DNA from 3 places in the Rhizobium sp. GW821-FHT14E12 genome. Region 3 is predicted to be linked to each of the others. Evidence: predicted binding sites of a transcription regulator. Region 3 holds the regulator's gene; each other region holds the start of a gene.
The links. The regulator PhoB, encoded in region 3, activates phosphate uptake and scavenging genes when phosphate is short. The targets are predictions, from matches to a motif close to TGTCATNNANCTGTCAT.
Positions count from the first base shown of each region.

Region 1: AC1RO0_RS20230 (DUF2794 domain-containing protein) is a predicted target of PhoB. The motif match lies at 3,658-3,674, and genes of this name have one in related genera.
Region 2: phnF (phosphonate metabolism transcriptional regulator PhnF) is a predicted target of PhoB. The motif match lies at 6,421-6,437, and genes of this name have one in related genera.

Region 1 is NZ_JBXAPH010000005.1:179,942-190,491, forward strand. It holds gene AC1RO0_RS20210 (ABC transporter permease) at 1-589, shown strand, start outside; gene AC1RO0_RS20215 (Bax inhibitor-1/YccA family protein) at 785-1,528, shown strand; gene AC1RO0_RS20220 (GNAT family N-acetyltransferase) at 1,647-2,204, shown strand; gene AC1RO0_RS20225 (outer membrane protein) at 2,505-3,128, shown strand; gene AC1RO0_RS20230 (DUF2794 domain-containing protein) at 3,236-3,637, opposite strand; gene AC1RO0_RS20235 (DUF1223 domain-containing protein) at 3,987-4,730, opposite strand; gene acnA (aconitate hydratase AcnA) at 4,993-7,683, opposite strand; gene ccmA (heme ABC exporter ATP-binding protein CcmA) at 7,946-8,593, shown strand; gene ccmB (heme exporter protein CcmB) at 8,793-9,452, shown strand; gene AC1RO0_RS20255 (heme ABC transporter permease) at 9,511-10,272, shown strand; gene ccmD (heme exporter protein CcmD) at 10,274-10,447, shown strand; gene AC1RO0_RS20265 (DsbE family thiol:disulfide interchange protein) at 10,444-10,550, shown strand, end outside.
Region 2 is NZ_JBXAPH010000008.1:236,047-246,596, reverse strand. It holds gene phnC (phosphonate ABC transporter ATP-binding protein) at 1-235, opposite strand, end outside; gene AC1RO0_RS25280 (pyridoxamine 5'-phosphate oxidase family protein) at 462-1,025, opposite strand; gene AC1RO0_RS25275 (DapH/DapD/GlmU-related protein) at 1,120-1,737, opposite strand; gene phnL (phosphonate C-P lyase system protein PhnL) at 1,734-2,441, opposite strand; gene phnK (phosphonate C-P lyase system protein PhnK) at 2,451-3,227, opposite strand; gene AC1RO0_RS25260 (alpha-D-ribose 1-methylphosphonate 5-phosphate C-P-lyase PhnJ) at 3,224-4,135, opposite strand; gene AC1RO0_RS25255 (carbon-phosphorus lyase complex subunit) at 4,132-5,241, opposite strand; gene phnH (phosphonate C-P lyase system protein PhnH) at 5,245-5,874, opposite strand; gene phnG (phosphonate C-P lyase system protein PhnG) at 5,874-6,350, opposite strand; gene phnF (phosphonate metabolism transcriptional regulator PhnF) at 6,453-7,187, shown strand; gene AC1RO0_RS25235 (2,3-bisphosphoglycerate-dependent phosphoglycerate mutase) at 7,249-7,884, opposite strand; gene dapB (4-hydroxy-tetrahydrodipicolinate reductase) at 8,009-8,833, opposite strand; gene AC1RO0_RS25225 (ABC transporter ATP-binding protein) at 8,849-10,550, opposite strand, start outside.
Region 3 is NZ_JBXAPH010000006.1:215,216-225,765, forward strand. It holds gene AC1RO0_RS22055 (acyltransferase) at 67-654, opposite strand; tRNA gene AC1RO0_RS22060 (tRNA-Gly) at 821-894, opposite strand; gene AC1RO0_RS22065 (2'-deoxycytidine 5'-triphosphate deaminase) at 953-2,047, opposite strand; SAM riboswitch at 2,120-2,198, shown strand; gene AC1RO0_RS22070 (O-succinylhomoserine sulfhydrylase) at 2,243-3,427, shown strand; gene apaG (Co2+/Mg2+ efflux protein ApaG) at 3,750-4,142, shown strand; gene AC1RO0_RS22080 (Hsp33 family molecular chaperone) at 4,149-5,138, opposite strand; gene argF (ornithine carbamoyltransferase) at 5,188-6,105, opposite strand; gene AC1RO0_RS22090 (aspartate aminotransferase family protein) at 6,177-7,376, opposite strand; gene AC1RO0_RS22095 (GcrA family cell cycle regulator) at 7,804-8,340, shown strand; gene phoB (phosphate regulon transcriptional regulator PhoB) at 8,429-9,112, opposite strand; gene phoU (phosphate signaling complex protein PhoU) at 9,145-9,858, opposite strand; gene pstB (phosphate ABC transporter ATP-binding protein PstB) at 9,910-10,550, opposite strand, start outside.

The sequences.
Region 1 (10,550 bases), on a different contig from region 3:
GCTGTCGATCAATTTCGTGATGATCTTCTCGCCCAACACCTTCAAGGGCGCGCCGCATGCCTGGCTGGCGACCCTGACCGACCCTTCCGCCACCTCGGCGCAGGAAGCCGCGATCCTGAAGAACGTTACCAACACCTACCCGACGATCACCAGCATCCGCGTCAAGGACGCGCTCGATATCGTCAACACGCTGGTCGGTCAGCTTGCCACCGCGATCCGCGCCGCGGCCTCCGTCGCGCTCATCGCCTCCGTGCTGGTGCTTGCCGGCGCTCTGGCGGCGGGCAACCGCGCCCGCACGCATGATGCGGTGGTGCTGAAGACGCTTGGCGCCACGCGGGCCATGCTAATCCGCGCCTTCAGCTACGAATATCTGATCCTCGGGGCCGCCACCGCCGTCTTCGCACTCCTCGCCGGCTCGACGGCGGCCTGGTATGTCGTCAGCCGCATCATGAAGCTACCGTCGACCTTCCTTCCCGACGTCGCCTTTTCGACGCTTGTCATCGCGCTGCTGCTGACGGTCGGCATCGGTCTTATTGGCACCTGGCGCGTGCTCGGCCAGAAGGCGGCGCCCGTTCTGCGCGAATTATGAACCCCGATCGGGCCGTGGCTCTTCACCGCGAAACGGCCCGATATTACATCGATTTAACTTCGCCCCAGCCGCATGGGCCTTGTGTAAAGGCCTTGAAAGCCTCATATTCTGCGTAGGCATGCTGGAGCTCCGCAGCGGCGCCTGGGACGAAATCGCCCGACACCGTAATCATATCGGAGCTTAAAAGAGGAAAACATGGCTGACTTTCGCAATTACCAAAACCGGACGCCGCAAGCAGGCGCGCAGACCGGTGCGATGATAGATGAGGGCCTTCGAGCCTACATGCTCAAGGTCTACAACCTGATGGCGCTGGGTCTGGCGATCACGGGTCTGGCCGCCTATTTCGCATTCTCGCTCTCCTTCTCCGACGGCCAGATCACGGCCTTCGGCCAGGCGATCTACCAGAGCCCGCTGAAGTGGGTGGTGATCTTCGCTCCACTGGCGATGGTGTTCTTCCTGATGGCTCGGGTTAACCGCATGAGCGTGGCCGCCGCGACGACGACCTTCTGGGTCTACGCCGCGCTGGTGGGCCTGTCGCTGTCGTCGATCTTCATCATCTACACCGGCCAGAGCGTCGTGCAGACCTTCTTCGTGACCGCCGCCTCCTTCGGCGCGCTGTCGCTCTACGGCTACACGACCAAGCGTGACCTGTCGGCGATGGGTTCGTTCCTGATGATGGGCCTCTTCGGCCTGATCATCGCGTCGCTGGTCAACATCTTCCTGGCTTCGTCCGCCATGCAGTTCGCCATCTCGGTGATCGGCGTGCTGATCTTCGCAGGCCTGACCGCCTACGATACGCAGCGGATCAAGGAAATGTACTACGAAGCCGACGACGTAACGGTCGCTGGCCGCAAGGCCATCATGGGCGCCCTGTCGCTCTACCTCGACTTCATCAACCTCTTCATGTTCCTGCTGCAGTTCATGGGCAACCGCAAATAATTGCAGCGAGCTGAATGAAAGTTCGAAAAGGCGGCCTCGGCCGCCTTTTCTGTTTGCCTAACCTGCGCGCGCGATTTTATATCGGGTCTTCAAACCGCAGATCAGGCAATAAACCCAGATGTTCTCCCGCCTTCGCCAGGCCGCCCCAAACGACCTCCCCGAGATTACCGCCATCTATCGCGACGCCGTTCTCAACGGCACGGCAAGCTATGAGCTCGTCCCGCCGAACGAGGCGGAGATGACGAGCCGTTTTCAGGCGATCAGGGGCAAGAGCTACCCCTACATCGTCGCCGAGGATGAGAGCGGAAAAGTTCTCGGCTACGCCTATGCGTCCGCCTTCCGCACACGACCGGCCTATCGCTGGATGGTGGAGGATTCGATCTATCTGGCTCCGGAAGCACGCGGTCGCGGCCTCGGAAAGCTGCTGCTGGCGAAGCTGGTGGAGGAGTGCGAAGCTCTCGGCTTCCGGCAGATGATCGCCGTCATCGGCGGTGCCGCACCCGCCTCCATCGCCCTTCACCGCGCCGCCGGTTTCACGGAGACGGGCCTGCTCAAAGGCACGGGCTACAAGCACGGCCGCTGGCTGGACACGATGCTGATGCAGAAAGCGCTCGGCGAAGGCACGGAAACCGACCCCGATCCCTCGACCTATCCCGGGACGCTGTTCAGCGAGTAAGGCTGCCTCTCCTTTTCCCCTGGAGAAAAGGCGCCGGGCCGGCCGGATAACAATGGGCTGGTGCGAAAGCTCCAGACGATCCCGGTGTCCGGAGACGAGTCGGATACGATCCCGCAACATTTCTCAACATTAAAGCAGCCACGGCAACATTCGATTCGCTATTTTGACGGCGATAACGCTCCGCAACCGCCGATTCCCCGACCTGTTCAGAGATTCGTTTTCCCTCGCGTTGAGGCAGGATCGCACGCCGCAACCTGCGGGCATCGCATTGGCACATATGATTTATAGAAGGAAATATATATGAAATATCTGCTCATTCCCGCCCTGCTCGCGCTGGCCTCGACCTCCGCGGTTGCCGCTGATCTGACTGAGGAGCCCGTTGCCGCTTCCGCTCCGGCTTCAGTCTTCACCTGGTCCGGTCCCTATCTCGGTGTCCACGGCGGCGGCGCAATCACCAAGGGCAGCTTCAAGTTCGGCAGTGGCGACCAGTCCGAAGACTTCAAGGGCGGCCTTTTTGGCAATTTCTTCGGATACAACTATCAGTTCGACAAGGTCGTCGTCGGCATCGACGGCAATATCGACTACAACTGGAACAACAAGGCCGTCGCCAATGCATCCAGCGTTGGCACCGATTGGTCGGGCGCAGTTCGCGGACGGGTCGGTTACGCTTTCGACAACCTGCTGATCTACGGCGCGGCCGGATGGACCGCCGCGCGCGGCTTCGCCGATGTTCCCGGTTCCGGCGACGGCAAGGTCATCTTCAGCGGCTGGACGGCCGGCACCGGCGTCGACTATGCCTTCACCAACAACATCTTCGCCCGCGCGGAATACCGCTACAGCGATTTCGGCAGCAAGGAATTGCAGGGCGTGAAGAGCGACCTCACCGAGCAGTCGATAAACCTGGGTGTGGGCTTGAAGTTCTGATTTCGGCGCTATCTGTCGCTACACAAAGCCCCGCTCATCGGCGGGGCTTTTCGTTTGTCCCCGAGCTGCTGATCACAGCCGGGGTCGATTGCCGGAGATAATCGCGGTCACTTCTCCACCAGCTTCAGCTGCTTGTCGAAAACCTTCAGCACCTGGCTCAGCTCATGGCCGCGCTTCAGGATCATGCCGTTGGTGTTGACCACGCTGAAGGCGCCCTGCTTGGCGGCGAGCTTCGGGTTTTTCTCGATACGGAAGAGCGGTAGTTCGCCGGAGCGCTTGAAGACGGAAAAGACCGCCTTGTCTCCGAGATGGTCGATGGCATAGTCGCGCCATTCACCCTCGCCGACCATGCGGCCGTAGATCCACAGGATCGCATCCAGCTCCCGGCGATGGAAGGTTACGGGCAGCGGATCCCGGCTTTGCTTGTATTCTCTGAGATCAACGACGACGGAAGAATTGGTGTCGGCGGAACGGCTTTCACCGTGTCGCAAATCCGGCTGATCAGTCATCAATCCCCCAGGGGCTGGTCATGACAAGAGGATGACAGTTTGCCTCAGCCGCACCAAATTGCAAGACCGGCGGCTGCTCACGAATTTTTACGCCGGAGGAAAGCATCTCCGCGCCGCCGCATTTCAGTCAAAACGACGCCCCATTTTCCGGACCTATTGGGTGTTGTTTGGCGCCGCCGCGCCAAACGGCCCGGCCGGGGGCGCGTCGACCGAACCCCAGCCCCGAATGCGTCCTCGCCGGGCACCTCCCCTTTTTGGCGTCAGCCAAAATAGGGACGCTTTTCGCCCCAAGCCGAAATCGAGTGATTTTCAGTAACAAAGAACTTCCAGCTACTACGGGAAGGGCCAATCAGCCGTCAGACCCAATCGTCAGCACGGTCGCGCCGATGATCGCCGCCGGATCTCCCGACGACGTGGAGGATTGCAGCAGAACCGCCATACCGCGCCGGCCGTCCTTGTCCAGGACATTGGCGGGCAGGACCACACTCATTCCCTTGCCATCCCACATGCCGACGGTCTCGACATCCGAAACCGCATGCAGATAGGCGATCTGCTGACCGTTGTTTTCGCCGCCCTTCGGGGAGACGAGCTGTTCTTTGTCGAAATAGGCGACGACCACATTGGCCTTGCCCTGACCGGCACCGATCTTGATCTCCAGCTCATCGCCCTTCATCGCGGCATTCACCGAAACCGTTAGGCCTTTGCCCTGATGCTGAAAGTCATTAAGCTTGACATTGATGCCATCGAAGTCCGCGCCGCTCATATGATCGCGGCCGTTGATGATCGCCTGCGGCGTATAGACCCCGCTGCGGCCCATCGTCCGCGCATAGGCATACTGGCGTGCCGTATTGTCCTTGGACGCCATCGTGTCGTTCCAGCCGAGATAGTTCCAGTAGTCGACGTGATAGGCGAGCGCTACGACGTCGCCCTGCCGGATCAGCTTGCGAAACGCGGCATCCGCCGGCGGGCAGGACGAACAGCCCTGAGACGTGAAGAGCTCGACAACCCCCTTGATCTTGGCAAGCTCCTGCGCATGCAGCGAACTCGCGAGCGCGATGCCTGCCAGAAGTGGAACCGAAAATCGAAGGCGCATGCCGTTATACCTCTTTCTCAGACGCTGAAGGCCAAAGCCGATACAGCACCCTGAAATCGCTTGCCGCTTTCCAGGGTATCCGTAAAGCTCTCATCAAGCCTGATAAATCTGAAACAAGAGATAATAGCTAAGCGCGATGACGCAAAGTCACGATGGGGTGAGAGCAAGCCCTGAGGCTGCCACACCGAACACATCACCGTGAAAAACATGACGCCGCCGGAGAAAATCCCCCGGCGGCGTCCAAAGATGGCTTTAATGCCGATCAGGCAGCGAGATCGCGCAGAACCGTCTGCAGGATGCCGCCATTGTTGACGTAGACGACCTCATCCAGCGTATCGATACGGCAGATGATCGGGATATCGCGGACCGTGCCGTCGCCGTAGGTGACCTTGGCGATCTTGCGCTCGCGCGGCTTGATATCTTCCAGGCCCTCGATCGAGACGACTTCATCGCCCTTGAGGTCAAGGGTGGCCCAGGTGGTACCGTCCTCGAAGACGAAGGGGATGACACCCATGCCGACCAGGTTCGAGCGGTGGATACGCTCGAAGGACTGGGCGACGACGGCGCGCACGCCAAGCAGGTTGGTACCCTTGGCAGCCCAGTCGCGCGACGAGCCGTTGCCGTATTCGACACCGGCGAAGATGACGAGCGGAACGCCCTCGGCCTTGTACTGCATGGCCGCGTCATAGATCGACATCTCTTCCTTGGACGGATAGTGGATGGTGTAGCCACCTTCCTTGCCGTTCGGGCCGAGCATGTGGTTGCGGATACGGATGTTGGCAAACGTGCCGCGCATCATCACTTCATGATTGCCGCGACGCGTGCCGTACTGGTTGAAGTCGGCAACGCCGACGCCATGACCGAGCAGGTAGGAACCGGCCGGCGAAGCAGCCTTGATCGAACCGGCCGGAGAAATGTGGTCGGTGGTGATCTTGTCGCCGAAGAGGCCGAGAACGCGGGCACCCTTGATGTCGGAGATGCCGGCACCGGTCTTGCCCATGCCCACGAAGTAAGGCGGGTTCTGCACATAGGTCGAATTGTCGTCCCAGGCGTAGGTCTGGCCCGGAGGAATCTGCACGGCCTGCCAGTTGGCATCGCCCTTGAAGACGTCGGCGTACTTGGATTCGTAGAGTTCGCGGGTGACATACTTCAGGATGAATTCCTGGATTTCATGCGAGGTCGGCCAGATGTCCTTGAGGAAAACCGGCTTGCCGTCCTGGTCTTCGCCGATCGGTTCGCTGGTCAGATCCAGCTGCACCGTGCCGGCGAGTGCATAGGCGACGACGAGCGGCGGGGACGCCAGGTAGTTGGCCTGGACGTCAGGCGAGATGCGGCCTTCGAAGTTGCGGTTGCCGGAGAGAACGCCTGATACAATCAGGCCCTTGTCGTTGATCGTCTTCGAGACCGGTGCCGGCAGCGGGCCGGAATTGCCGATGCAGGTGGTGCAGCCGAAGCCGACCAGGTTGAAGCCGAGCTTGTCGAGATCGGCCTGCAGGCCGGACTTGGCGAGATATTCGCCGACGACCTGCGATCCGGGCGCGAGCGACGTCTTGACCCACGGCTTGCTCTTCAGGCCCTTGGCAACGGCGTTGCGGGCGAGAAGGCCGGCAGCGATCAGCACCGACGGGTTCGAGGTGTTTGTGCAGGAGGTGATGGCGGCGATCGCCACGTCACCATGGCCGAGATCGAAATCCGTGCCTTCGACCGCATAGCGGTTCGAAAGCTGGCCGGGCTTCTTGTATTCGGTTTCCAGCGAGCCGGCGAAACCGGAGGCGATGTTTTCCAGAGGAATGCGGCCTTCCGGGCGCTTCGGGCCGGCCATGGCCGGCACAACGTCGCTAAGCTCGAGTTCGAGCGTGTCGGTGAAGACGAGATCGGCACCGTCATTGTCGCGCCACATGCCCTGCGCCTTCGAATAGGCTTCGACCAGCGCGATACGATCCTTCGTACGGCCGGACATGTTGAGATAGTTCAACGTTTCCTTGTCGACCGGGAAGAAGCCACAGGTCGCGCCATATTCCGGACCCATGTTGCCGATGGTGGCGCGGTCGGCGAGCGGCAGCGCATCGAGGCCGGGGCCGAAGAATTCGACGAACTTGGAAACGACGCCCTTCTTGCGCAGCATCTGCACGACGGTCAGCACCAGGTCGGTCGCCGTGACGCCTTCCTTGAGCTTGCCGGTGAGCTTGAAGCCGATGACTTCCGGCAGCAGCATGGAGACCGGCTGGCCGAGCATGGCGGCTTCAGCTTCGATACCGCCGACGCCCCAGCCGAGAACGCCGAGACCGTTGATCATGGTCGTGTGCGAATCGGTGCCGACGCAGGTGTCGGGATAGGCGATCGTCTCGCCGTCCTCTTCCTTCGTCCAGACGGTCTGGCCGAGATATTCGAGGTTCACCTGGTGACAGATGCCGGTGCCCGGAGGAACGACGCGGAAGTTCTTGAACGCCTGCTGGCCCCACTTCAGGAAGCGGTAACGCTCGCCGTTGCGCTCATATTCCAGCTCGACGTTGCGGGCAAAAGCCTGCGGCGTGCCGAATTCGTCGACGATGACCGAGTGGTCGATGACGAGATCGACGGGAACGAGCGGGTTGATCTTTTCAGGATCGCCGCCGAGCGACACCATCGCGTCACGCATGGCCGCGAGATCGACCACGGCGGGAACGCCGGTGAAGTCCTGCATCAGCACGCGCGCCGGGCGATAGGCGATTTCATTCTCGACGGTGCCCTTGTTGACCAGCCATTCGGCAACGGCAAGGATGTGTTCCTTGGTGACCGTCTGCCCGTCTTCGAAGCGCAGCAGGTTTTCCAGCAGCACCTTCATCGAATAGGGAAGCTTGGCGACACCAGGCAGACCATTGGCCTCGGCCTTGGGCAGGCTGAAATAGACATAGTCTTTTCCGCCCACGTTAAGCGTGGACCGACAATTGAAACTGTCAAGAGATTTAGACACGAGATACCCCGTTTCTGATAGCCAACACAGTCGTGCGAACGCCTATGCACTTTATGCACATCAGGATGCGGGTACGGCCATTTCCGCTGTCCGCACGTAAGGCAAAACACCTTATGTTCGGCGCTAGGATGAAATTCACGCCGACCGCTGGCGTGGTTGCCGGTCTTATAGATAATTTCGTAAAGACTTGCCAGAGTGGCCGAGCGCAAAATTCGAGATTTTTTTCGCACTGCGACAACGAAAACGGGGAAAGCCTAAGCTGATGTATCTAAGCGCTGAAAACCTGGCCGCAAGGCGGGGCGAGGACCTGATTTTCGCGAACGTTTCCTTTGACTTGGGCGGTGGCGAGGCATTGATCCTCACGGGCCGAAACGGCTCGGGGAAATCAACACTTTTGCGTGTCGTCGCCGGCCTGCTGCGACCGGAAAAGGGCCGGGTGATTCTCACGGATTCCCAAGGAGAATCGGACCGTCAGCCAGGGGAAGCCAGCCACTATCTCGGACACCGCAATGCGATGAAATCCGAACTTACGGTTGCGGAGAACCTGACATTCTGGAAAGAGTTTCTTGGCGACATCAAGGGCGGCGCCGGTCTTGCGATCGAGGACGCAGCCGAAGCCGTCGGTCTTGCCAACATCACCCACCTCCCCTTCGGCTACCTCTCCGCCGGCCAGCAACGCCGGATTGCCTTCGCCAAACTGCTGGTCGCCTATCGCCCGATCTGGATCCTCGACGAACCCACGGCGGCATTGGATACGGCGGCGGACCGGCTGCTTTCGGAGCTGATCGCCTCGCATCAGACTGCGGGAGGGATCGTGCTCGCGGCAACGCATCAGCCGCTGAGACTGGAGAATGCGCGGGAGATGCGGATGACGGGGTTTGCCGGAGTGAGTGAGGGGGTTTGGGGATGACCATACGTCCCACATGGCCCCTCATCCGTCCTTTCACGGTTTCGCAAAGCGTAACCGCTCAAGTCCACCTTCTCCCCGTTTCACGGGGCGAAGGGGCTTGGTTGGCTCCATCGTCCCCTCTCCCCGCCTGCGGGGAGAGGGCTAGGGTGAGGGGCAAAACCGCGATCTCCGTCGATAATGAAATCAAGGAGTTCGCCGCATGACCGCCCTCTTCCTCCGCGATCTCAAACTCTCGGTCCGCGCCGGCGGCGGCGCCCTCATCGGCATTCTCTTCTTCCTGACCGTCGTCGCCGTCATTCCCTTCGGCGTCGGCCCCGACCTCAAGCTGCTGTCGCGCATCGGCCCGGCCATCGTCTGGATCGGCGCGCTGCTCTCCGCCCTGCTCGGCCTCGACCGCCTGTTCCAGGCCGAACGTGATGACGGGTCGCTCGATCTGCTGGTGATGCAGGAAACGCCGCTGGTGCTGACGGTACTGACCAAATGCGCCGCGCATTGGGTGGCGACCGGCCTGCCGCTGGTGATCGCCTCGCCGCTGCTCGGGCTCTTCATGAACATGAACGAGATGGCGATCGGCGCGACGGCCCTGACTCTCCTCGTCGGCACGCCGGCGATCACCTTCATCGGCGCGGTCGGTGCCGCCGTTGCCGTCGCCCTGCCGCGCGGCGGCTTGCTGGTGTCGATCCTTGTGCTGCCGCTCGCCATTCCCGTGTTGATCTTCGGCGTCAGCGCCACCTATGCCGCCGTCGAAGGTCCGCAGCCCTTCCTGCCGCCTTTCCTCATCCTGATGGCGCTCACCCTGTTCTTCGCCGTGCTCGGTCCGGCGGCGGCGGCACTCGCCTTGCGCAACACGACGGATTGATCGATCTCAGGCAATACGGTCGATTGCCGTCAAAAGCATATCGGGTTAAACAAACCGCATGAGCGATATCAGCCCTGCGATCAGCCGATTTTCCGACCTCGCCAACCCGACCCGGTTCCTGGCGCTGTCGGCGCGTCTGATCCCTTGGCTGGCGGCGATCACGGCCATACTCTTCGCAATCGGCCTCTGCCTCTCCTTCTCGACTGAAGGCGACTACCAGCAGGGCGATACGGTCCGCATCATGTATATCCATGTGCCGGCCGCCTGGCTGTCGATGATGTGCTACACGATCATGAGCCTATCGGCGATCGGTACGCTGGTCTGGCGCCATCCGCTCGCCGATGTCTCGGCCAAGGCCGCAGCCCCCCTCGGCGCCGCCTTCACGCTGATTGCGCTGGTTACCGGCTCGCTCTGGGGCAAGCCGATGTGGGGCACCTATTGGGTCTGGGATGCCCGGCTGACCTCGGTCTTCATTCTCTTTTTGATGTATCTCGGCCTGATCGCGCTCAACCGCGCCATGGATGACCCGTCGAAGGCTGCGCGCGTCACCGCCGTGCTGATCCTCGTCGGCTTCATCAATATTCCGATCATCAAGTTCTCGGTGGACTGGTGGAACACGCTGCATCAGTCGGAAAGCCTCATGCGCATGGATGGCCCGGCCATCGATGCGGAATTCCTGTGGCCGCTCTTCACCATGGCGCTTGCCTTCACGCTGCTGTTCTTCACCCTGCACCTGATGGCGATCCGCAACGAGATCTGGCGCCGCCGCATCGCCGCACAGCGCCGTCTCGCCGCGCGCATGGCCGCCCGCGAGGATTAGCATGACCCATCCCTTCTACGTCTTCGGCTCCTATGGCTTCGCCGCCGCCATGATCATCGCCGTCATCGCCTGGACATGGATCGACGGCCGTCTGCGTCGCAAGGAAATGGCCATGCTCGAAGCCTCCGGCATCCGCCGCCGGTCGCAGAGCGCGCCAAAGGACAAGGCGCAATGAGCATCGAAATCGAAAAAAGCAGCGAGCCGAAATCGGGCGGCACCGCACGCTATCTGATGGCACTCATTCCGCTGATCGTCTTTGCCTGCATTGCGCTTGCCGT
Region 2 (10,550 bases), on a different contig from region 3:
CGCGCTGCCAGCTGCGCAGCGCCCGGCCGCTCAGCTTGGACACTTCGGTGCCGGCGAAATGGATCGAACCGGAGGTCGGATCGGCGAGGCGGTTGATCATGCGCAGCAGCGTGGACTTGCCGGCGCCCGAGCGGCCGATGACGCCGACCATCTGTCCTTGCGGAATGTCCAGCGTCACGGAATCGACAGCAAGCTTGTTTCCGAACCGGCGCGAGACATTCTTGAGCTCGAACATGAAGCTTTCCCTTTCGCCGCTGCTTTGGATCGCAGCAAGCATTGACGTCGCGCGACTAACTATGAACAGGCGCAGGTGCCTTGCCTCGAAACCGAATTTCGAGCGGCTGTGCGCCAAGTATAGGCAACGCATTAGTCCCGCTTCATGAAGCTCCAATGTCAGATTTGTGTAAGTGTTGTTACAATCCCCCGCTATTGGTGCAGTGGGATGATTCAGTCGGGCCGCATTAGTTGCTGTCGGCGTCAAATAAACCCGTCGGCAGACCGTCCATACTGCGGACGTTCTTTTCCCGCCGGTATTCCTCGATACCATCAGGCCCCTTGGCCTTGGCCCACTGATCGAGGCTCGGCCTTTCGCCTTCATAGGAAAAGAGCGGCACGCCGAAGCCGCAGGAGGTCTGGACGAGGTCGATATCCAGCCAGACGATCTGGCGCGCGCCGAGCGGTTCTTCGCCGGCATAGTGTGTATGCAGCAGCTCCCGATATTCAGCCGATGTCCTGTGAATGATCCGGCCGCGCCCATAGAGGCGCAAAATCATCGGCGGCCCCGCGACGGCGCAGAACATGATGGTCAGCCGCCCGTCGGCCTTCATATGCGCCGAGGTCTCGTTGCCGCTGCCGGTGCGGTCGAGATAGATGGCGGTATTGGGTGAGATGATGCGCAGGCACAGCGTCTCGCGGGGCGAAACGTTAACGCGGGATTCCGCGGTCGCCGACGCCGTGAAGAAGATATGCTGCCGGGCAATGAAGTCGCGCAGCCGGTCATCGATGCTTTCGAACTGCTTTGCCATGACGGCGTCTCCCTCGACTATCTGGTCTCAAAGGGTCGCCAGACGCTAGATCCTCAGTCGGCCGGCGCAAGCCCCATATCGGCGAAAAACGTCCTCATGCGCCGTAGCGGATCAAAAAATCCTCGGCGGAAAGGGCGCGGAAATCCGTCAGCGCCGTGCGCAAGGTGGCGTGATCCCAGTCCCACCAGGACAGCTTGTCCATGCGGGCACCAACCTCGGCGGTGAAGCGCTCGCGGATGAGCTTTGCCGGCACGCCGCCGACGATCGTATAGGGCGCGACATCCTTGGAAACGACGGCGCCGGCGCCGATGACAGCACCATTGCCGACCGTGACGCCCGGCAGGATGGTAGCACCGTGTCCGATCCAGACGTCATGCCCGATCACGACGCGGTTCTCGCGCCGCCAGGTAAAGAAGTCGGTTTCCATATCGGCATCCGGCCAATAATCGGCGGCGCGATAGGTGAAGTGATGCAGCGTCGCCCGCCATGTCGGATGGTTGGTGGCATTGATGCGGACGCTGGCCGCGATGTTGACGAACTTGCCGATCGTCGCGCACCAGACGGCGCCGTCCTGCATGATATAGGAGTAGTCGCCGATCTCGACCTCGTCGATGCGGCAACGGTCGGAGACCTCGGTATAGCGGCCGAACGTCGAGTTCTTGACGGTTGCGGTCGGGCTGATGAAGGGCGTTTCGCCCAGTTGGCGGCTCATGCGGCGGACTTTCTGGGCGAGAAACGGGAGACGTCGAGAATCCGGCTACCGACCGCTTCGCGCACCTCCTCGTCGTGGAAGATGCCGAGCAGGGCAACGCCGGCCTTTTTCTTCTCCTCGATCATCGAGACCACGACGGCGCGGTTCCGGGCGTCGAGAGAGGCGGTCGGTTCGTCGAGCAGGAGAATGGCGTGGTCGGTGATGAAGCCGCGGGCAATATTGACGCGTTGCTGCTCGCCGCCCGAGAAGGTGGCGGGCGGCAGCTGCCAGAGCTCTTGCGGCAGATTGAGCTGGGCGAGCAGGGCACCGGCCCTTTGCCGAGCATCAGCCAGCGCCACGCCGCGCGCCAGAAGCGGCTCGGCAACGACGTCGATGGCGGCCACGCGCGGCACGGTGCGCAAGAACTGGCTGACATAGCCCATGGTATGGCGGCGAACCTCGAGCACGGTGCGCGGATCGGCGGTGGCGAGATCGGTGATCCTGTCCTTGTGCGCCACCAGGATCTGGCCGGCGTCGACGGCGTAGTTGCCATAGATCATCTTCAAGAGCGAGCTCTTGCCGATGCCGGAGGGGCCGCCGAGCACGACGCATTCGCCGGCTGCGACCGAGAAGGAGACATCGGCGACGACAGGCAGGCGAATGCCGTCGCGCAGATGCATGGTGAAACTTTTGAAGACTTCGGAAACGACGAGGGGGGTTGCCATGGTTTTTCCTCAGACCTGCAGGATCGAAGAGACGAGCAGTTGCGTATAGGGTTCGCGCGGATCGTCGAGCACGCGGTCGGTCAGACCATGCTCGATGACGTAGCCGTCCTTCATCACCATCATGCGATGCGACAGCAGGCGGGCGACGGCGAGGTCGTGGGTGACGATGATCGCCGACAGGCCGAGATCGTTGACGAGGCCGCGCACAAGGTCGAGCAGGCGTGCCTGCACCGAAACGTCGAGGCCGCCGGTCGGCTCGTCCATGAATACCAGGCGCGGGCCGGTCACCAGGTTGCGTGCGATCTGCAGGCGCTGGCGCATGCCGCCGGAGAAGGCGCGCGGCTGGTCGTCGATGCGGTCGGCGTCGATCTCGACGCGTTCCAGCCAGTCGACCGCCGTGGCGCGGATATTGCCGTAATGACGGTTGCCGATCGCCATCAGCCGCTCGCCGACATTGGCGCCGGCCGAGACCGTCATGCGCAAGCCGTCGGCGGGGTTCTGATGAACGAAGCCCCAGTCGGTCCGCATCAGGAAGCGGCGCTCCGCCTCGTTCATGCGGAAGAGATCGCGATAGGTTTCGTCGCGCATGTGGTATTCGACGCTGCCGGTGGTCGGCAGCAGCCGTGTCGAGATGCAGTTGAGCAAGGTGGTCTTGCCCGAGCCGCTTTCGCCGACGATGGCCAGCACTTCGCCGGGCCAGAGATCGAAGGAGACGTCGCGGCACCCGATGCGGCTACCGTAGAATTTCGAGATGTTCTTGACCTTGAGGAGTGGTGTGTCGCTCATTCGGCGGCCTCCTGATTGGGTGCCTGCGCATTTGGTGCCAGCCCATTTGGTGCCAGCATGATGCCGACATGGCCGTGGGCGCGGCGGTCTTCGCAGAAATCGGTGTCGGAGCAGACGAACATCCGTCCGCCCTTATCGTCGAGGATCACTTCATCGAGATAGACCTGCTCGGCGCCGCAGAGCGCGCAGGGCTTGTCGAAGCGCTGCACTTCGAAGGGGTGATCCTCGAAATCGAGGCTGACCACGTCGGTATAGGGCGGCACCGCATAGATGCGCTTCTCGCGGCCGGCGCCGAAAAGCTGCAACGCATCCGACAGGTGCATTTTCGGATTGTCGAATTTCGGCGTCGGCGACGGGTCCATCACATAGCGACCGGCGACCTTGACCGGGTAGGCATAGGTGGTGGCGATACGGCCGTTGCGGGCGATATCCTCGTAGAGCTTTACATGCATGAGGCCGTATTCCTCGAGCGCATGCATCTTGCGGGTTTCGGTCTCGCGCGGTTCGAGGAAGCGCAGCGGTTCCGGGATCGGCACCTGATAGACCAGCACCTGGTTAGGCCCAAGCTTGGCTTCCGGGATGCGGTGGCGTGTCTGGATGATGGTCGCCTCTTCCGTGCGGGTGGTGACCGCGACATTGGCGACTTTCTGAAAGAATGCGCGGATGGAAACAGCGTTGGTCGTGTCGTCGGCGCCCTGGTCGATGACCTTCAGGACATCGTCCGGCCCGATGATTGCCGCCGTCAACTGCACGCCGCCGGTGCCCCAGCCATAGGGCATCGGCATTTCGCGCGAGGCGAAGGGCACCTGATAGCCGGGAATGGCGATCGCCTTCAGGATGGCGCGGCGGATCATCCGCTTGGTCTGTTCGTCGAGATAGGCGAAGTTGTAGGTGGCGAGTTCGGTCATTCGGCTGCCTCCGTCAGGGGATCCTTGCCGCCGTCGCGGGCGGCCTCGAAGTCGCGGCGCATGCGGCGCACCAGGTCGAGTTCGGCCTGGAAGTCGACATAGTGCGGCAGCTTCAGATGTTCGACGAAGCCGGTCGCCTGCACGTTGTCGGAATGGGAGATGACGAATTCCTCGTCCTGGGCCGGCGCAACGATATCCTCGCCAAGCTCTTCGGCGCGCAGCGCCCGGTCGACCAGCGACATCGCCATGGCCTTGCGCTCGCTCTGGCCGAAGACCAGGCCGTAGCCACGGGTAAACTGCGGCGGCGCCTTGGCCGAACCCTTGAACTGGTTGACCATCTGGCATTCGGTCACCTGGATGTTGCCGAGCGACACGGCGAAACCGAGTTCCGGTACATCGAGTTCGACCTCGACTTCGCCGATGCGGATTTCGCCGGTGAAGGGATGGTTGCGGCCATAGCCGCGCTGCGTCGAATAGCCGAGTGCCAGAAGGAAACCCTCGTCGCCGCGGGCGAGCGCCTGCAGGCGCAGGTCGCGGGTCATCGGGAATTCCATCGGCTCGCGCGTCAGGTCGCCGGTTTCGTGGTCGATCGGCATGTCGCCGTCGCCCTCGATCAGCCCTTCCTCGGCCAGGATCTCGGAGACGCGTATCACGCGGCCCTCTTCCGCCGACCGCTGCATCGGCTCGTCCACCGGCTCGTCGGTGAGCAGGCCCGGGTCGAGCAGGCGATGGGTATAATCAAAGGTCGGGCCGAGAAGCTGGCCGCCCGGCAGGTCCTTGTAGGTGGCGGAGATGCGGCGCTCGATCTTCATCGCCGCCGTATCCAGCGGCTGGGAATAGCCGAAGCGCGGCAGCGTCGTGCGGTAGGCGCGCAGCAGGAAGATCGCCTCGATCATGTCGCCGCGCGATTGGCGCACGGCCAGTGCCGCCAGCGTACGGTCATAAAGCGAGGCTTCGGCCATGACGCGGTCGACGGCGAGCGCCAGTTGCGCGACGATCTGGTCGATGCCGAGGGCCGGCAGCGAACGGTCGCCACGGCGACGATCGGCCAGTAGCCGGTGAGCATTGGCGATGGCGGCTTCGCCGCCTTTTACGGCAACATACATGCGTCAGATCTCCGTCGCGATGATCTTGGTGGTGCGCGGCAGGCAAAGGAATTGCCGTCCCGCCGTCAGAACGAGGTCGACGCCGCGCGGGAAGAGCGCGCGATTATCGTTCCAGAAGCGCAGGAACGTGTCCGGCAGGCCGATTGGCGCGATCATGTTGATGTCGGCAATGCCAGGGCCGGAAAGCGCCAGCTCCTTGCCGCCCTCGAGGCTCGTGATTTCCAGTAGGATCGTCGTCGAGCGGTCTGGATATTCCTGCGTGCCGACGTCGAACTGGTTGAGCGAGGCGAGTACCACCCCGGCTTCGACGAAGGCAAAGCGGGCTTCGAGCTTTTCCGTTGTCACCGGCGCGCCGGTGTGGAAGCCGAGCCATTCCGGCATTGCGGAGCGTGCAAGGCCGCTCGACAGCCAGACCTGCGTATCATGGTCGCAAAGGGTGAGCCCAATGGCGCCGGCGGCGATGCCGAGGGGCGCTGGAGGCGCGATGTCGGAGGTGACCGTCTGCAGGGTTCCCGGCCGCGCCATCGCGTCCATCATCATCTTGAAGACGCTCTGCGCGTCGAAGACCGGGTTGGCGAAGCCGCCGGTCAGGGCGTCGTTGTCAGGTATGGTGGAGATATCGGAAAGGGTCATCAGTCTTCTCCGCGGACCATGGTGAAGAAATCGACGCGGGTGGCGGCGGTCTCTTCTGCTCGTTGGCGATCCCGTCCGGCGATCCGCTCGGTGATCGGCAGCAGGATCGCCTTTTCGACGAAATCCTTGGTGGCCGGCTGATGCCAGAGCGCGTCGAAGATCGCCGCCAGCCGGACCTTCTCGCGGTCGGTACCGAGCGCATGCGCGTGGCCGACCGTGCCGGAGGCGAGCCTGATGGTGGCGCGCGTCACCGTGACCTCGCCGAGATTGAAGGGCGAACCGCCGCCGCCGATACGTCCACGCACCATGACGAGCCCGGTTTCCGGCCCGCGCACGGGTTGGATAGCCGGCTTGTCGGACAATGCTTCCCAGGCTGCGTCGAGCTCGTCGCGCTCGGCCCGCGCCAGAAGGTCCGCCGTGCGCTTACGTTCCTGGCGCTCCTGCGCGGCTGCCTCTTGTCTCTGTGCTGAATTCATCCCGCCATCCTCAAAATGTCTATTGATATAGACAACCATACAAGGTATGTTTTATATCTATTGGGGCGACGTGACAAGCGTATGACAGGGTAAGCGAGAAATATGGCGGGGCAGAAGGTACAGAGGCAGACGGGCGTGGCGCTCTGGCGGCAGATTGCCGACCGCATCCGCGCGTCGATCAATCAGGGCGATTTCGACGAAACGGGCATGGTGCCGCCGGAAACGGCGCTGGCGCTGCAATTCGGGGTGAACCGGCACACCGTCCGCAGCGCGTTGGCGGCCCTGGGGCAGGAAGGCATCGTCCGTGCCGTGCAGGGGCGGGGCACCCTGATCGAGCGCAAGGAACGGCTGAATTTCCCGATCTCGAAACGGACGCGGTTTTCGCAAGGGATCGGTGACCAGGTCCGGGAGTCCAGCAGTATGCTGGTGGCGACCAGCGATGAAATCGCCAATGCCGAGGTGGCCCGCTGGCTGAAGCTGGAACCCGGCGCGGCTGTCGTTCGGCTGGAAACGCTTGGCCGGGCCGATCATCGCCCGGTATCGCGCGCCACGAGCTGGTTCCCTGCCGATCGTTTTGCCGACATCGCCGAGATCTACAAGGCCACCGGTTCGATCACCAAGGCCTTCCGCGAACTCGGCGTGGCCGACTATGTGCGTGTCGTCACGGAAATCACTGCGGCCCATGCGGAAGAAGGCGATCTCGCCGACCTCGAGCTCTCCCCCGGCGCCATCATCATGACCACCCGCGCCCTCAATGCCGATCTCGATGGCGTGCCGGTGCAATATTCGATTTCACGCTTTGCCGCGGATCGAGTGCGGTTCACGATCGAGAATTGATCATAAAAAAGCCGGGGAGAACAAATCTCCCCGGCTCATTGATAGAAAGACTAAAAGCCGCTCAATGCGCGCCGGACATATCACCGAGCACTTCCTTGGAAGCGACGGTGGAGTCGGCGTTGAGCTTGTAGACCATCGGCACGCCGGTCGCGAGGTTAAGCGCCAGGATCTGTTCCTTGGTCAGGCGGTCGAGGACCATGACGAGCGAGCGCAGCGAATTGCCGTGGGCGGCAACGAGCACCGTCTGGCCGGCGAGTACGCGCGGGAGGATTTCGGTGAGGTAATAGGGCCAGACGCGGGCGCCGGTATCGCGCAGGCTTTCGCCGCCGGGCGGGGGCACGTCGTAGGAACGGCGCCAGATATGCACCTGTTCCTCGCCCCACTTGGCGCGGGCGTCGTCCTTGTTGAGGCCGGAGAGATCGCCATAGTCGCGCTCGTTCAGCGCCTGATCCTTGATGGTTTCGAGGCCAGGCTGACCGACTTCATCGAGGATGATCTTCAGCGTGTGCTGAGCGCGGGTGAGATCCGAGGTGAAGGCGATATCGTATTTGATGCCGTAATCGGCAAGCGCCTTGCCGCCGGTCTTGGCTTCTTCAACACCGAGCTCAGTCAGGTCGGGGTCCTTCCAGCCGGTAAAGAGATTCTTCAAATTCCAGTCGCTCTGCCCATGGCGAACGAGGACGAGAGTACCGCTCATGAAATATTCCTCCTTGGTAAAGCAATTCCAGGAAAAGTGCGTAGCGGTTTTCCGTCCGGAATTGCGTAAGAACAAAAGGTTGGAGCGGTTCAGCAGTTTCGTGCTGAACCGCTCCGGTATCGTATCAACGTGTGGAAAGCCCGAGGACATCGAGCATGGAATAAAGGCCGGGCTTCTTGTCGCGCGCCCAGAGAGCCGCTTGAAGCGCGCCGCGGGCAAACAACGACCGGTCGCCGGCGCTATGGGACAGCGTCAGGCGCTCGCCTTCGCCGGCAAAGATGACGGAGTGATCGCCTATGACGGCGCCGCCGCGCAGTGTGGCAAAGCCGATCGATCCTGCCGGGCGCGGTCCGGTAAAGCCGTCGCGCACCCGGACGGAATGATCGCCAAGATCGATGCCGCGTCCTTTGGCTGCCGCTTCGCCGAGCAGCAGCGCAGTACCCGAGGGCGCATCGACCTTGTGCTTGTGGTGCATTTCGAGGACTTCGATGTCCCAATCGGCCGGGGGAAGCGCCCGCGCGGCCTGCTCGACAAGGACGCTCAGGAGGTTGATGCCGAGGCCCATATTGCCCGACTTGACGATGCGGGCGTGTCGGGCGGCGGCCTTGAACCTGGTCTCGTTTTCCGCCGAGCAACCTGTGGTGCCGATGACGTGGACGATGCGCGCCTGAGCGGCGAGGTCGGCGAAGGTGACGCTGGTTGCCGGCGTGGTGAAGTCGATGACGCCGTCGGCATGCAGGAAGGCTGATAGCGGGTCGTCGGTGACGGGAATGCCGATCGGCCCCAGCCCGGCGATCTCGCCGGCATCCTTGCCGATGAAGGCGGAGCCCGGACGCGCGACGGCGGCATGCAGGGTCAGGCCCTCGGTAGCGTGGATGAGGCGGATCAGCGCCTGTCCCATGCGGCCTGCCGCGCCAACCACCACCAGCTTCATCGCATCGTCGCTCATGTCGTCTCTATCGTCTTATTTGCGGGAATTGCCGGTAACGGCCGGTCGCTGAAGGTTGTTGAGGCGAGCGTAAAGGCCATTGTCGGCCTCTGCAAGCGTCTCGTGGTTGCCCTCTTCGACGACGCGCCCATTCTGCATGACAATGATCTTCTCGGCCCGAACGACCGTCGACAGGCGGTGCGCAATGACGACGACCGTGCGGCCGCTCATGGCTTCGTCCAGCGCCTTCTGCACGGCGGCTTCCGACTCGGTATCGAGCGCCGACGTCGCTTCGTCGAGCAGGAGGATCGGCGCGTTGCGCACCAGCGCGCGGGCGATCGACAGCCGCTGCCGCTGGCCGCCGGAGAGCGTCACGCCGTTTTCGCCGACCGGCGTGTCGTAGCCCTGCGGCTGTGCCATGATGAAATCATGGGCGTAGGCATGCCGCGCCGCTTCCTCGATTTCGGCACTCGTCGCTTCCGGACGGCCATAGCGAATATTGTCGCGGATCGTGCCTTCGAAGAGATAGGGCTGCTGCGAGACATAGGCGAGATGTTGGCGCAGCGACTGCTTGGTGACGTGGCTGATGTCCTGCCCGTCGATGAAGATGCTACCGGCCTTCGGGTCGTAGAAGCGCGGAATGAGATTGATGACCGTGGACTTGCCGGCGCCGGAGGGGCCGACGAGCGCCGTCGTCTGTCCGCCTTCGGCGGTGAAGCTGACGCCGCTGAGGACGCTATCGTCGCCATAGGCGAAATCAACATCGCGGAATTCGATACGGGCTTCGGTAACGACCAGCGGCTGGGCGTCCGGCAGGTCGCGCTGGCGCGGCTCCATGTCGAGCAATTCGTAGATCATCCGCGCGTTGACGACGGCGCGCTCCAGCTGCACCTGGAGCTTGGCGAGGCGTCGGGCCGGATCGTAGGCTAGAAGCAGCGATGTGACGAAGGAGAAGAAGGCGCCGGGCGGAACGTCATGATAGATCGAGCGATAGGCGGCATAACCTAGCACACTGGCGACCGCGAAGCCGGCAAAACTTTCCGTCAGCGGCCCGTTGCGCTCCGACAGGCGGGCAATGCGGTTTTGCCGATGCTCGGCTGCGGTGATCAGCTTGTTGATCTTGCGATCCAGCTGCTCTTCCATCGTGAAGGCCTTGACGATGGAGATACCCTGGATCGTTTCCTGCATCGCGCCGAGAACATGGCTGTTCAGGTTCACCGCTTCGCGTGTCGCCGAGCGAAGCCGCTTGGAGACGTAGCGCAGTGCATAGAGTAGCGGCGGTGCGGCGATAAAGACGGCAAGGCTCAGCATCGGATCCTGCACCACCATGACGCCGAGCAGGGCGACGAAGGTCAGAAGGTCGCGTGCTGTCGAGGTGATCGTCAGGTTCATGACGTCGCGAATGCCCGAGACGTTCTGGCTAACCCGCGCGGCAATCTGCGCCGAGCGCGCTTCGTTGAAGAAGCCGACCGACAAGGTCATCAGATGCGCATAAAGCCGGCGCTGGTAGCGCGCGATGATGTTATTGCCGATCTTGCTGAGGAGGACGGATTGGAAATAGCCGGCGAAACCGCGCACTACGAAAGCTGCGAAGATCGCGGAGCAGATGATCCAGACGATCTCGGCCCGGCGCTCGACGAACGCCTGGTTGATGATCGTCTTCATGATGTAGGCGATGAACGCCGTCGAAAGCGCCACCAGGATCAGGCAGGCGATAGCGACGGAATAACCCCAGATG
Region 3 (10,550 bases):
CTGTGCCAAGAACCAGAAACGCCTGGTCCTGCATGGCAACATGATCAAGCGCAAAGGCAGCGTTGCTTAGCGACCTGCTATCCGTTTTGGGGGCGGAAGCAATTCGAGTTTAGCAGGGGCGGCGTTGCCCTTGTCCCCTCGCCGCCTGACCAGTTTCGCGGGGGCGCCGACATAGATGCCGTAGGGCACGGTCTTTCCTTTGACGACAGCATTGGCGCCGATGACGCAGCCCTTTGCGATATGGGAGCCGCCGAGGATCTTCGCTCCGGCGCCGATCCAGACATCGTCCTCGATGACGACAGGCTTCTTGGTGACGCCCTGCATGCGGATCGGCTGCGTGACATCATCGAAATTGTGATCGAACGACACGACCATGGCATGGGCGGCGATCCGCACGTCATTGCCGATGGTGATGTCGCCGCGTCCAAGCAGAATGGCATAATCATTGAGGGAGACATGATCGCCGATCTCGATGCTGCCACGCTGCGCGTCGATGACGACGCCTCTGCGGATAAAGGCCCTCTCGCCGATGCAGACGCTGCCATCCTTCCAGATGATCGTCGTACCGCGCGGCACCTTCGTGCGGCGGGATATCCGCAGCACGCCGCGCGTGAAGATGGCCTTCAGTCTGTAGAATGACGCAAAGTTGAGCATCTGGTCCGTTCCGGTTAGGAACGACCTTCTGTCATGGTTGTCTGTCAGCAGCCTGAACAAACGAGGGTTTTGTTGCGGCGGCATCCAATCCTGATACGCGCGGCTCGGCTCAAAGCGGTGAAATCGGAAGTTCCCTGCCTGTCATGAGCTTGGAGCGGAGGAAAGCTGGAGCGGGTGAAGGGAATCGAACCCTCGTATTCAGCTTGGGAAGCTGCTGCTCTACCATTGAGCTACACCCGCCTGATATCCGGAGATGTCCAACAGTTGCCGGCCTCTGTCAAGGCCGGCAGGTGACCAATCACAGACGGAAGTGCTTCGACAGCTTCAGGCCCTGCGCCTGATAGTTCGAGCCGAGGCCGGAGCCGTAGAGGCTGGTCGGCTGTTCCAGCATGTGTTCGTAGACCAGGCGGCCGACGATCTGACCATCTTCGAGGATGAAGGGGACTTCATGGCTGCGCACTTCCAGCACGGCGCGGCTGCCACGGCCGCCGGCGGGTGCGTGGCCGAAGCCTGGGTCGAAGAAGCCGGCATAGTGGACGCGGAACTCGCCAACTAGCGGATCGAAAGGCGTCATCTCGGCGGCATAATGCGGCGGCACATGCACGGCTTCGCGCGAGACGAGGATATAGAACTCGTCCGGATCGAGGATCAGTTCGGTGCGGCCGCGGCTATAGAGCGGCTCCCAGAAATCGTAGATATCGTGCTGCGCCTTCTTGTCGACATCGACGACGGCGGTGTGGTGCTTGCCGCGATAGCCGATCAGGCCTTCCTTATCGCCGGCAAGGTCGATCGACAGGGCGATGCCGCCGCCGTTGACGTTCGGCTGCTTACTGGCGACCAGCGTTTCGCTGGCATGCAGCGCCATCAACTCCGGCTCGTTCAGCAGTGCCTGGCCGACGCGGAAACGGATCTGCGACAGGCGCGAGCCGCGGCGCACCACGATCGGGAAAGTGCGCGGGCTGATCTCCAGATAGAGCGGGCCGGAATAGCCGGCCGGGATCTTGTCGAACTCCTGCGCCCGGTCGGTGATGACGCGGGTGAAGATATCGAGGCGGCCGGTCGAGCTTTTCGGATTGGCCGACGCCGACATATCGGCCGGCAGGTCGAGACGCTCCATCAAGGGCACGATGTAGACGCAGCCGGTTTCCAGCACGGCACCTTCGGACAGGTCGATCACATGCAGCTTCAGCCGGTCGAGCTTGTCGGCGACGAGATGCGACGGGCCGGGCATGAAGCTGGCGCGGACGCGGAACGCATGCGCGCCGAGGCGAAGGTCAAGGCTCGCCGGCTGGATCTGATCGTCGTCCAGTTCCCGTTCGCTCGTCAGCCGCCCCGCTTCGAAGAGCGCGGCAATGGCGCGATCAGCCAAAATTCCAGTATTGCGAGCCATCATGCCTTTTCCATAATTTGCCGCAGACAAAACCAAACTCAGGGAATTGACGCAAGCGGTCAACGGCAGTATTGCAACTTATCCCGTGGTGATTTGGCCGGTCGGCTTGCAGCCACGTTAAATAAGTGGCTAAAAAGACCGGGTTGAAAACCGGTCTGCAATTGCGGCCGGTTTTTTTGTTTTGAAAGTGGTGATGGCATGAGCAAGACTTGGCGCCCCGCAACCCAACTCGTTCACAGCGGAACGCTCCGCTCGCAATTCGGCGAGACATCCGAAGCGATCTATCTGACCCAGGGCTTCGTCTACGACACATCGGAAGCCGCCGAGGCGCGCTTCAAGGGTGAGACCGACGGTTTCATCTATGCCCGCTATGGCAGCCCGACCAATGACATGTTCGAAAAGCGCATGTGTGCGCTCGAAGGCGCGGAAGATGCACGCGCCACCGCCTCGGGCATGGCCGCCGTCACCGCGGCTATTCTCTGCCAGCTGAAGGCCGGCGATCACATCGTTGCCGCCCGCGCCCTGTTTGGCTCCTGCCGCTGGGTCGTCGAGACGCTGGCGCCGAAATACGGCATCGAATGCACGCTGGTCGACGGTCGCTTCACCGAGAACTGGGAAAAGGCGATCCGGCCGAACACCAAGGTCTTCTTCCTGGAAAGCCCAACCAACCCGACGCTGGAAGTGGTGGATATTGCCGCCGTTGCCAAGCTCGCCAACCAGATCGGCGCCAAGGTCGTGGTCGACAACGTCTTTGCGACGCCGCTGTTCCAGAAGCCTCTGGAACTCGGTGCCCATATCGTCGTCTACTCCGCCACTAAGCATATCGACGGCCAGGGCCGCTCGCTCGGTGGCATCATCCTCTCCGACAAGCAGTGGATCGACGAGAACCTGCAGGATTATTTCCGCCATACCGGTCCGGCCATGTCGCCGTTTACCGCCTGGACGCTGCTGAAGGGGATCGAGACGCTGCCGCTGCGTGTCGCCCAGCAGACGGCAAACGCCGCCAAGATCGCCGATTTTCTGGCCGATCAGGGCAAGGTCGCCAAGGTGATCTATCCCGGCCGCAAGGACCACCCGCAGGCCGATATCATCGCCAAGCAGATGACCGGCGGCTCGACGCTGGTGGCCTTCGAACTGAAGGGCGGCAAGGAAGCGGCCTTCAAGCTGCAGAACGCGCTGGAGATCGTGAAGATCTCCAACAATCTCGGCGACTCGAAGAGCCTGATCACCCATCCGGCCACCACCACGCACAAGAACCTCACCGACGAGGCCCGCGCCGAACTCGGCATTTCGCCAGGCACCGTGCGCCTCTCGGCCGGCATCGAGGACGGTGACGATCTGGTCGAGGATTTCGCCCGCGCGCTGGCGCAGGTTTCGGCCTGAGTTTTGTCATCCAAACCCGCCCGGATCTCGTTCGGGCGGGGCGGCTTGCCTTGACAATAGGCATGCCGGATAGCTTAGGCCAAGGCCAATTAACCCTTGGAACTAGCCTTAGTCCCTGAAAAGCCGTATGATTTACCCGTTATAGGGGTTTTCACCGATCCGTTCCTTGACGGATCAGGTTGTGTATAGGATACCGCTAGATGTCCCGCTTTCGTGGGATCATGGAAAGCGGAGCAGATGCCCTAGACTTAAAATGCTGGAGCGTCCGATGTGCGTTTATTGGAACGCACGACGTTTCGGAGTAATGACCAAGGTGTCAGGCATGTATCGCGCTCTAACACGGGATATCGAAGTCGTCGTCGAACCTTTTTATCTGGAGGAGCAATCCGATCCGGATGACGACCGCTATGTCTGGGGTTATCGCATCGTCATTTCCAACCACTCCACGGTCAATGTCCGGCTGGTGACGCGCTATTGGCACATCACCGATCAGAACGGATTGGTGGACGAAGTGACCGGACCTGGCGTCGTCGGCGAACAGCCACGACTTGGCCCCGGCGATACCTACGAATATTCGTCAGGCTGCCCGCTCGATACGCCATCGGGCATGATGTTCGGCCATTATCAGATGGAGACGGACGACGGGGAACTCTTTCACGTCAAGATCCCCGCCTTCTCGCTGGATACGCCCAACCTGCTGCGGACGCTGAACTAAGCCCGATCAGGCTTCCTTTACCTCGGAGACTTCGAAGCGATAGGTGGTCGAGCAGAACTCGCAGGTGACAGCAATTTCGCCATTCTCCTGGCTCACCTCGATTTCCTCGGCGGAAAAGCCCTGCAACACGCCCTTCAGCTTGTCGCGCGAACAGGTGCAGCGATCGAAAACCGCCTTCGGTTCATAGACGCGCACGCCACGCTCGTGGAAGAGACGGAACAGCAGACGTTCGGTGCCGACCTGCGGGTCGGTCAGTTCGTCGGCATCGATCGTCTCGACCAATGACCGGGCTTCCTCCCAGGCGTCGTCCTCGACATGATGGCGCGGATTGCTATCGCCGTCGCCGCCATGCAGATCCGGCTGGCGCATGCGCTCCGGTGCTTCCGGCAGGAACTGCGCGATCAGCCCGCCCGCCCGCCAGCGATGGCGCGGCTTGCCGGCCTCGTCGCGATCGAACAGTTCGGCGGCACCCAGGCGAACGCGGGTCGGGATCTGTTCCGACTGACGGAAATACGTCCCGGCGATCTCTTCGAGCGAGGCGCCGTCAAGCGCCACGATCCCCTGATAGGGCTGGCTGTAGCGACCCTGATCGATAGTGAAGGCGAGCACGCCCTTGCCGAGCAACTGCTCCGGCTCGGTTTCGCCGGCGGCCACGGCCTTTGCCAGCGCCTCTTCATCGAAGCGGGCATAGGCGCGGACATTTTCCGGCGTGGCGAAATCGGCGACCAGAAGATCGACCGGTCCGTCGCCCTTGGTCTGCACGGTGAACTTGCCCTCGAACTTCAGCGAGGTGCCGAGCAAGACGGTCAGCACCACGGCCTCGGCCAAAAGCCGGGCAACGGGGGCCGGATAATTGTGCCGGGCGAGAATTGCGTCCAGCAAAGGCCCGAGCTGCACGGCGCGGCCGCGCACATCAAGACCTTCGACCTGAAAGGGAACGACATGATCGTCGCCGGCAAAATCGAATTGACCCAGCGAGGCTGCACTTTCCGCCATTGCTATACTCCTACTGCGCCCGCGGCATCAAACTCGCGGTTCTATATCCTCAGATCGCGCCCAGGCACCAAGCAAGAATCGACTTTTGCGCATGAAGGCGGTTTTCCGCCTCATCGAAAACAACGGATTGCGGACCATCGATCACTTCATCCGTCACTTCCTCCCCGCGATGCGCAGGCAGGCAATGCATGAACAAAGCGTCCTTGCCGGCCTGTGCCATCAAAGCCTGGTTGACCTGATAGGGCTGGAAGACGTTGTGACCGCGAGCCCGGTGTTCCTGATTCATGGAAACCCAGGTATCGGTTACCACGCAATCAACGCCAGCGACCGCACGGTCGGCATCATGCGAGAGCATGATTTCGGCGCCCTGGTTGCGGGCCCAGTTCAAATAGTGATCCTTTGGCTCGGAACCAAGGGGTACGGCCATGTTCATGCGATAGTCGAAGCGGGCGGCCCCCTCGATCAGCGAATGCAGCACATTGTTGCCGTCGCCGGTCCAGGCAATGGTCTTGCCCTTGATCGGGCCGCGATGCTCCTCGAAGGTCATGATGTCAGCCATGATCTGGCAGGGATGCGTGTCATCGGTCAGCGCATTGATGACCGGCACGGTCGCATGTTCGGCCAGCTCCAATAGACGCGAATGCTCCGTCGTGCGGATCATGATGGCGTCGACATAGCGCGACAGCACCTTCGCCGTATCGCCGATCGTCTCAGCCCGGCCAAGCTGCATCTCGGTGCCTGACAGGAACAACGTCTCGCCACCGAGCTGGCGCATGCCGACATCGAAGGAAACGCGGGTTCGGGTGGAGGGTTTCTCGAAGATCATCGCCAGCATCTTGCCGGCAAGCGGCTTGTCGGCCGTGCCCGCCTTTAGCGCCTGCTTTCGCACGATGGCATCATCGATGATGCTGCGCAGATCGGCAGCCGCGACGGCCGAGAGATCGAGAAAGTGTTTCGGAGAAGCCATGTTCCTACCTGTACTCTAGAAAACAACAACGCCCGCGTGGGGCAGAAACGCCCCGACAGCGGGCGCTGGATTTAGGCCGACTTTTTGACGCGAGCGGCGCGCACGGATTCTGCCGCGCGTTCGATGCGGGCAATGCCTTCGCGCGCTTCCTCTGCAGTCACCACCAGCGGCGGCAGCAGACGGATGACGTTGTCGCCGGCCGGCACGCCCAAAAGATGCTCGGCGCGGATTGCCTGCAACAGCTCCGCCTGCGGAATGGCAGCCTTGATGCCGAGCATCAGGCCCTCGCCGCGGACATCCTCGATGATATCGGGGAAACGATCCTGAAGCGAAGCCAGGCCCTGGCGGAAGACCAGTGCGATGTCGCGCACATGCTGCAGGAAGCCATCAGCCAGCACGATATCGAGCACGGCATTGCCGACTGCCATGGCGAGCGGATTGCCGCCATAGGTCGAGCCATGCGTGCCGGCCTTCATGCCCGAAGCGGCTTCCGCCGTCGCAAGGCAGGCACCGAGCGGGAAACCGCCGCCGATACCCTTGGCCACGGCCATGATGTCGGGCGTGACGCCGGACCATTCATGGGCAAAGAGCTTGCCGGTACGGCCGACGCCGCACTGGACCTCGTCAAGGATCAGAAGAAGGCCATGCTCGTCGCAGATCTGGCGCAGGCCGCGCAGGAACTCGTTGGTCGCGGGGCGGATGCCGCCCTCGCCCTGCACGGGCTCAATGAGAATCCCGGCCGTCGCATCGGTGACAGCGGCACGCACGGCGTCGAGATCGCCGAAGGGCACCTGGTCGAAGCCCGGTGCCTTCGGGCCGAAACCTTCGAGATACTTCTCCTGTCCGCCGGCGGCGATCGTCGCGATCGTGCGGCCGTGGAAGGCACCTTCGAAGGTGATGATATGGAATTTCTCGGGATGGCCCTTGGAGAACTGGTAGCGCCGCGCCGTCTTGATCGCGCATTCCAGCGCCTCGGCACCGGAATTGGTGAAGAACACCTTGTCGGCAAAGGTGGCTTCCGTCAGGCGCTTCGACAACTTCTCCTGGCCCGGCACCTCATAGAGGTTCGACAGGTGCCAGACCTTATCGGCCTGCGCCTTCAGTTCCGCAACCAGATGGGGATGTGCATGGCCAAGCGAATTCACCGCAACACCGGCGGCGAAATCGAGATAGCGCTCGCCTGTCTCCGTGAACAGCCATACGCCCTCTCCTCGCTCAAACCGCAGCGGAGCACGCATATAGGTGTCATAAAGCGGCGCGGTTTCAGCCATGGCCCGTATCTCCTCGATCACAACTTTTAGGGCCAATCGTTTCCTTCAAGTGAAACGGGCCCGGAAAAATCAAAAATGCCGCCTTGCGGCGGCTGAGGCACTATTGATGTTTTGCACCGCAATGTCAACAAAACAGGCGATTTAGCAGGCGCGGCAGAGCGCCTCTCGACGAGAGGTATGTCTTCAACTGCTAATATTGCAAAAATGCCACGCTTGGACAAGCAAGTTGGGGAAAACCCCGAAATCGATTCCCCAGGAATCATGCGTGTCTTGTCACGGAGTCAGCCTCACACTAGGTTAAACCCCAATTACTAGACTGCATGCGGCGGAACTAGTCACCACAATTTTTAAGCGTTTCGCGCCTCGCCCTAATGCGAGGCAATGGTGAAGGATTCTGCCATCGGAAACGCGACAGCGGAGACAGGGCATGAATTGGACAGACGAACGCGTCGAGAAGCTGAAGAAGCTGTGGTCCGAGGGTTTGAGCGCGAGCCAGATCGCGGCGCAGCTTGGTGGTGTCAGTCGTAACGCCGTCATCGGCAAGGTGCATCGCTTGAGCCTGCCGGGCCGAGCGAAGGCCGGCGGCACGGCGACGGCCGCCCGAGCGCAGAAGCGCAACACCTCGGCGCCGCGCGCACCGAACTACGCCTCGCGCGTTGCAACCCGCACGGTTACCCGTCAGCAGGGCGCGACGATGCTCAAGGAAGAAGTCGAGATCGATACGGTCAATGAGATCGAATATCGTCCGGCCGCCAATGTGGTTGTTCCGATTTCGCGCCGCCTCGGCCTGACGGAACTCACCGAGCGCACCTGCAAGTGGCCGGTCGGCGATCCGCTGAAGGATGACTTCCATTTCTGCGGCAACGACAGCCCGGATGCATCGCCCTATTGCGGCTACCATCAGCGCATGGCCTACCAGCCGGTGCATGAACGGCGCCGGCCGGCGGCTCAACCCCGCGGTTGAGATGCCCCATAGCCGAAATGAAAGAAACGGGCCGAAAGGCCCGTTTTCTGTTTCCGCCGCTATGTTGGATGACTGACCGGTTTCCCGCTCAGGCTTCCATGGAATAACCCGCGCCGCGAACGGTGCGGATGACATCCTGCATATTGGAGAAGTTCAGCGCCTTGCGCAGACGTCCGACATGGACGTCGACGGTGCGTTCGTCGACATAGATGTCATGTCCCCAGACACCGTCGAGGAGCTGCGACCGCGAGAAGACGCGGCTCGGCGAAGCCATCAGGAATTCCAGCAGGCGGAATTCGGTCGGCCCCAACCGCACTTCGCGGCTCTTGCGGTGAACGCGATGGGTCTCGCGGTCCAGTTCGATGTCGCCACAGCGCAACACCGTGGAGAGAACCTCCGGACGGGCGCGACGCAGCATCGCCTTGACGCGAGCCATCAGCTCCGGCGTCGAGAACGGCTTGACGACATAATCGTCCGCGCCGGTGGAAAGGCCGCGCACGCGCTCGCTTTCCTCGCCGCGGGCGGTGAGCATGATGATCGGCAGGCGCTCGGTCTCCGGCCGCATGCGCAGCCGGCGGCAGAGTTCGATACCGGACACGCCGGGGAGCATCCAGTCAAGGATCAGAAGATCGGGGATGCGCTCCTGGAGGCGAAGCTCGGCTTCGTCGCCTCTCAGAATGGTGTCGACCTCGAAGCCTTCAGCCTCAAGATTATAGCGCAGCAGAACGCTGAGCGCTTCTTCGTCTTCTACAACAGCAACTCTCGGAACCATGCGTCTCTGGTCTCCTTTTCTTGGCGTCTTCGTTATTCCGTCACCGCACCGACGGTGTTGGCGGTATCGTCTTTCGGGCGCTCGCCTTCCGGCTGGCTGCCGGTCGCCATGTAATAGATCGTCTCGGCGATGTTGGTGGCATGGTCGCCGATGCGCTCGATGTTCTTGGCGCAGAAGAGAAGATGCGTGCAGGTGGTGATGTTGCGCGGATCTTCCATCATGTAGGTCAGCATCTCGCGGAAGAGCGAGGTGTACATCGCATCGATTTCCTCGTCGCGCTCACGGATCGAGACGGCCTTGTCGGGCGAACGGGTCGTGTAGACGTCGAGCACTTCCTTGAGCTGGCTGAGCGCCAGTTCGGAAAGATGCTCGATGCCGCGCGCCAGGCGGCGCGGAACACCGTGGCCCTGCACGGCGATGACGCGCTTGGCGGTGTTCTTGCCGAGGTCGCCGACGCGCTCCAGATCGGCGGCGATGCGAATGGAGCCCATGATTTCGCGCAGGTCGGCCGCCATCGGCTGGCGACGCGCGATGGTGACGATCGCCTTGTCGCCGACTTCGCGTTCGGCGTGGTCGAGGACGACGTCGTCGGAAATGACCTTCTGTGCAAGGGCGGCATCGCCATGCACCAGGGCGCGGACGCTGTCGCTGACCATCTGCTCCGCCAGACCGCCCATTTCCGCAATGCGGCGCGTCAGGAACTTCAGGTCTTCGTCATAGGCAGAGAGAATGTGAGTGGAGACCATTTTTCTATCCTCAGGGTGAAACGTGTGAAGGGAGCCGCGCGCGGGATATCATCAACCAAAACGGCCCATGATGTAATCCTGCGTGCGGAAATCGTCGGGATTGGTGAACATCTTATCGGTATCGTTCTCCTCGACCAAATGGCCGAGGTGAAACATTGCGGTGCGTTGCGAGACGCGGGCGGCCTGCTGCATGGAATGCGTCACGATGACGATCGTGAAGTTTTCCCGCAGCTCGTGAATCAGTTCCTCGACCTTGGCCGTGGCGATGGGATCGAGCGCCGAGCACGGCTCGTCCATGAGAATGACTTCCGGGCTGACGGCGACGGCGCGGGCGATGCAGAGGCGCTGCTGCTGGCCGCCCGACAGGCTGGTGCCGGCTTCCAGCAGCCGGTCCTTCACCTCGCCCCAGAGACCGGCCTTCTGCAGGCTGGTTTCGACGATATGGTCGAGATCGGCCTTGGAGCGATGCAGCCCATGGATACGCGGGCCGTAGGCGACGTTCTCGTAGATCGACTTCGGGAAGGGATTGGGCTTTTGGAACACCATGCCGACGCGAGCACGCAGCTCCACGACATCGATGGCGCTGTCATAGATATCCTGATCGTCGAGCGTGATCTTGCCGGTGACGCGGCAGGTATCGATCGTGTCGTTCATCCGGTTCAAGCAGCGCAAGAAGGTGGATTTGCCGCAGC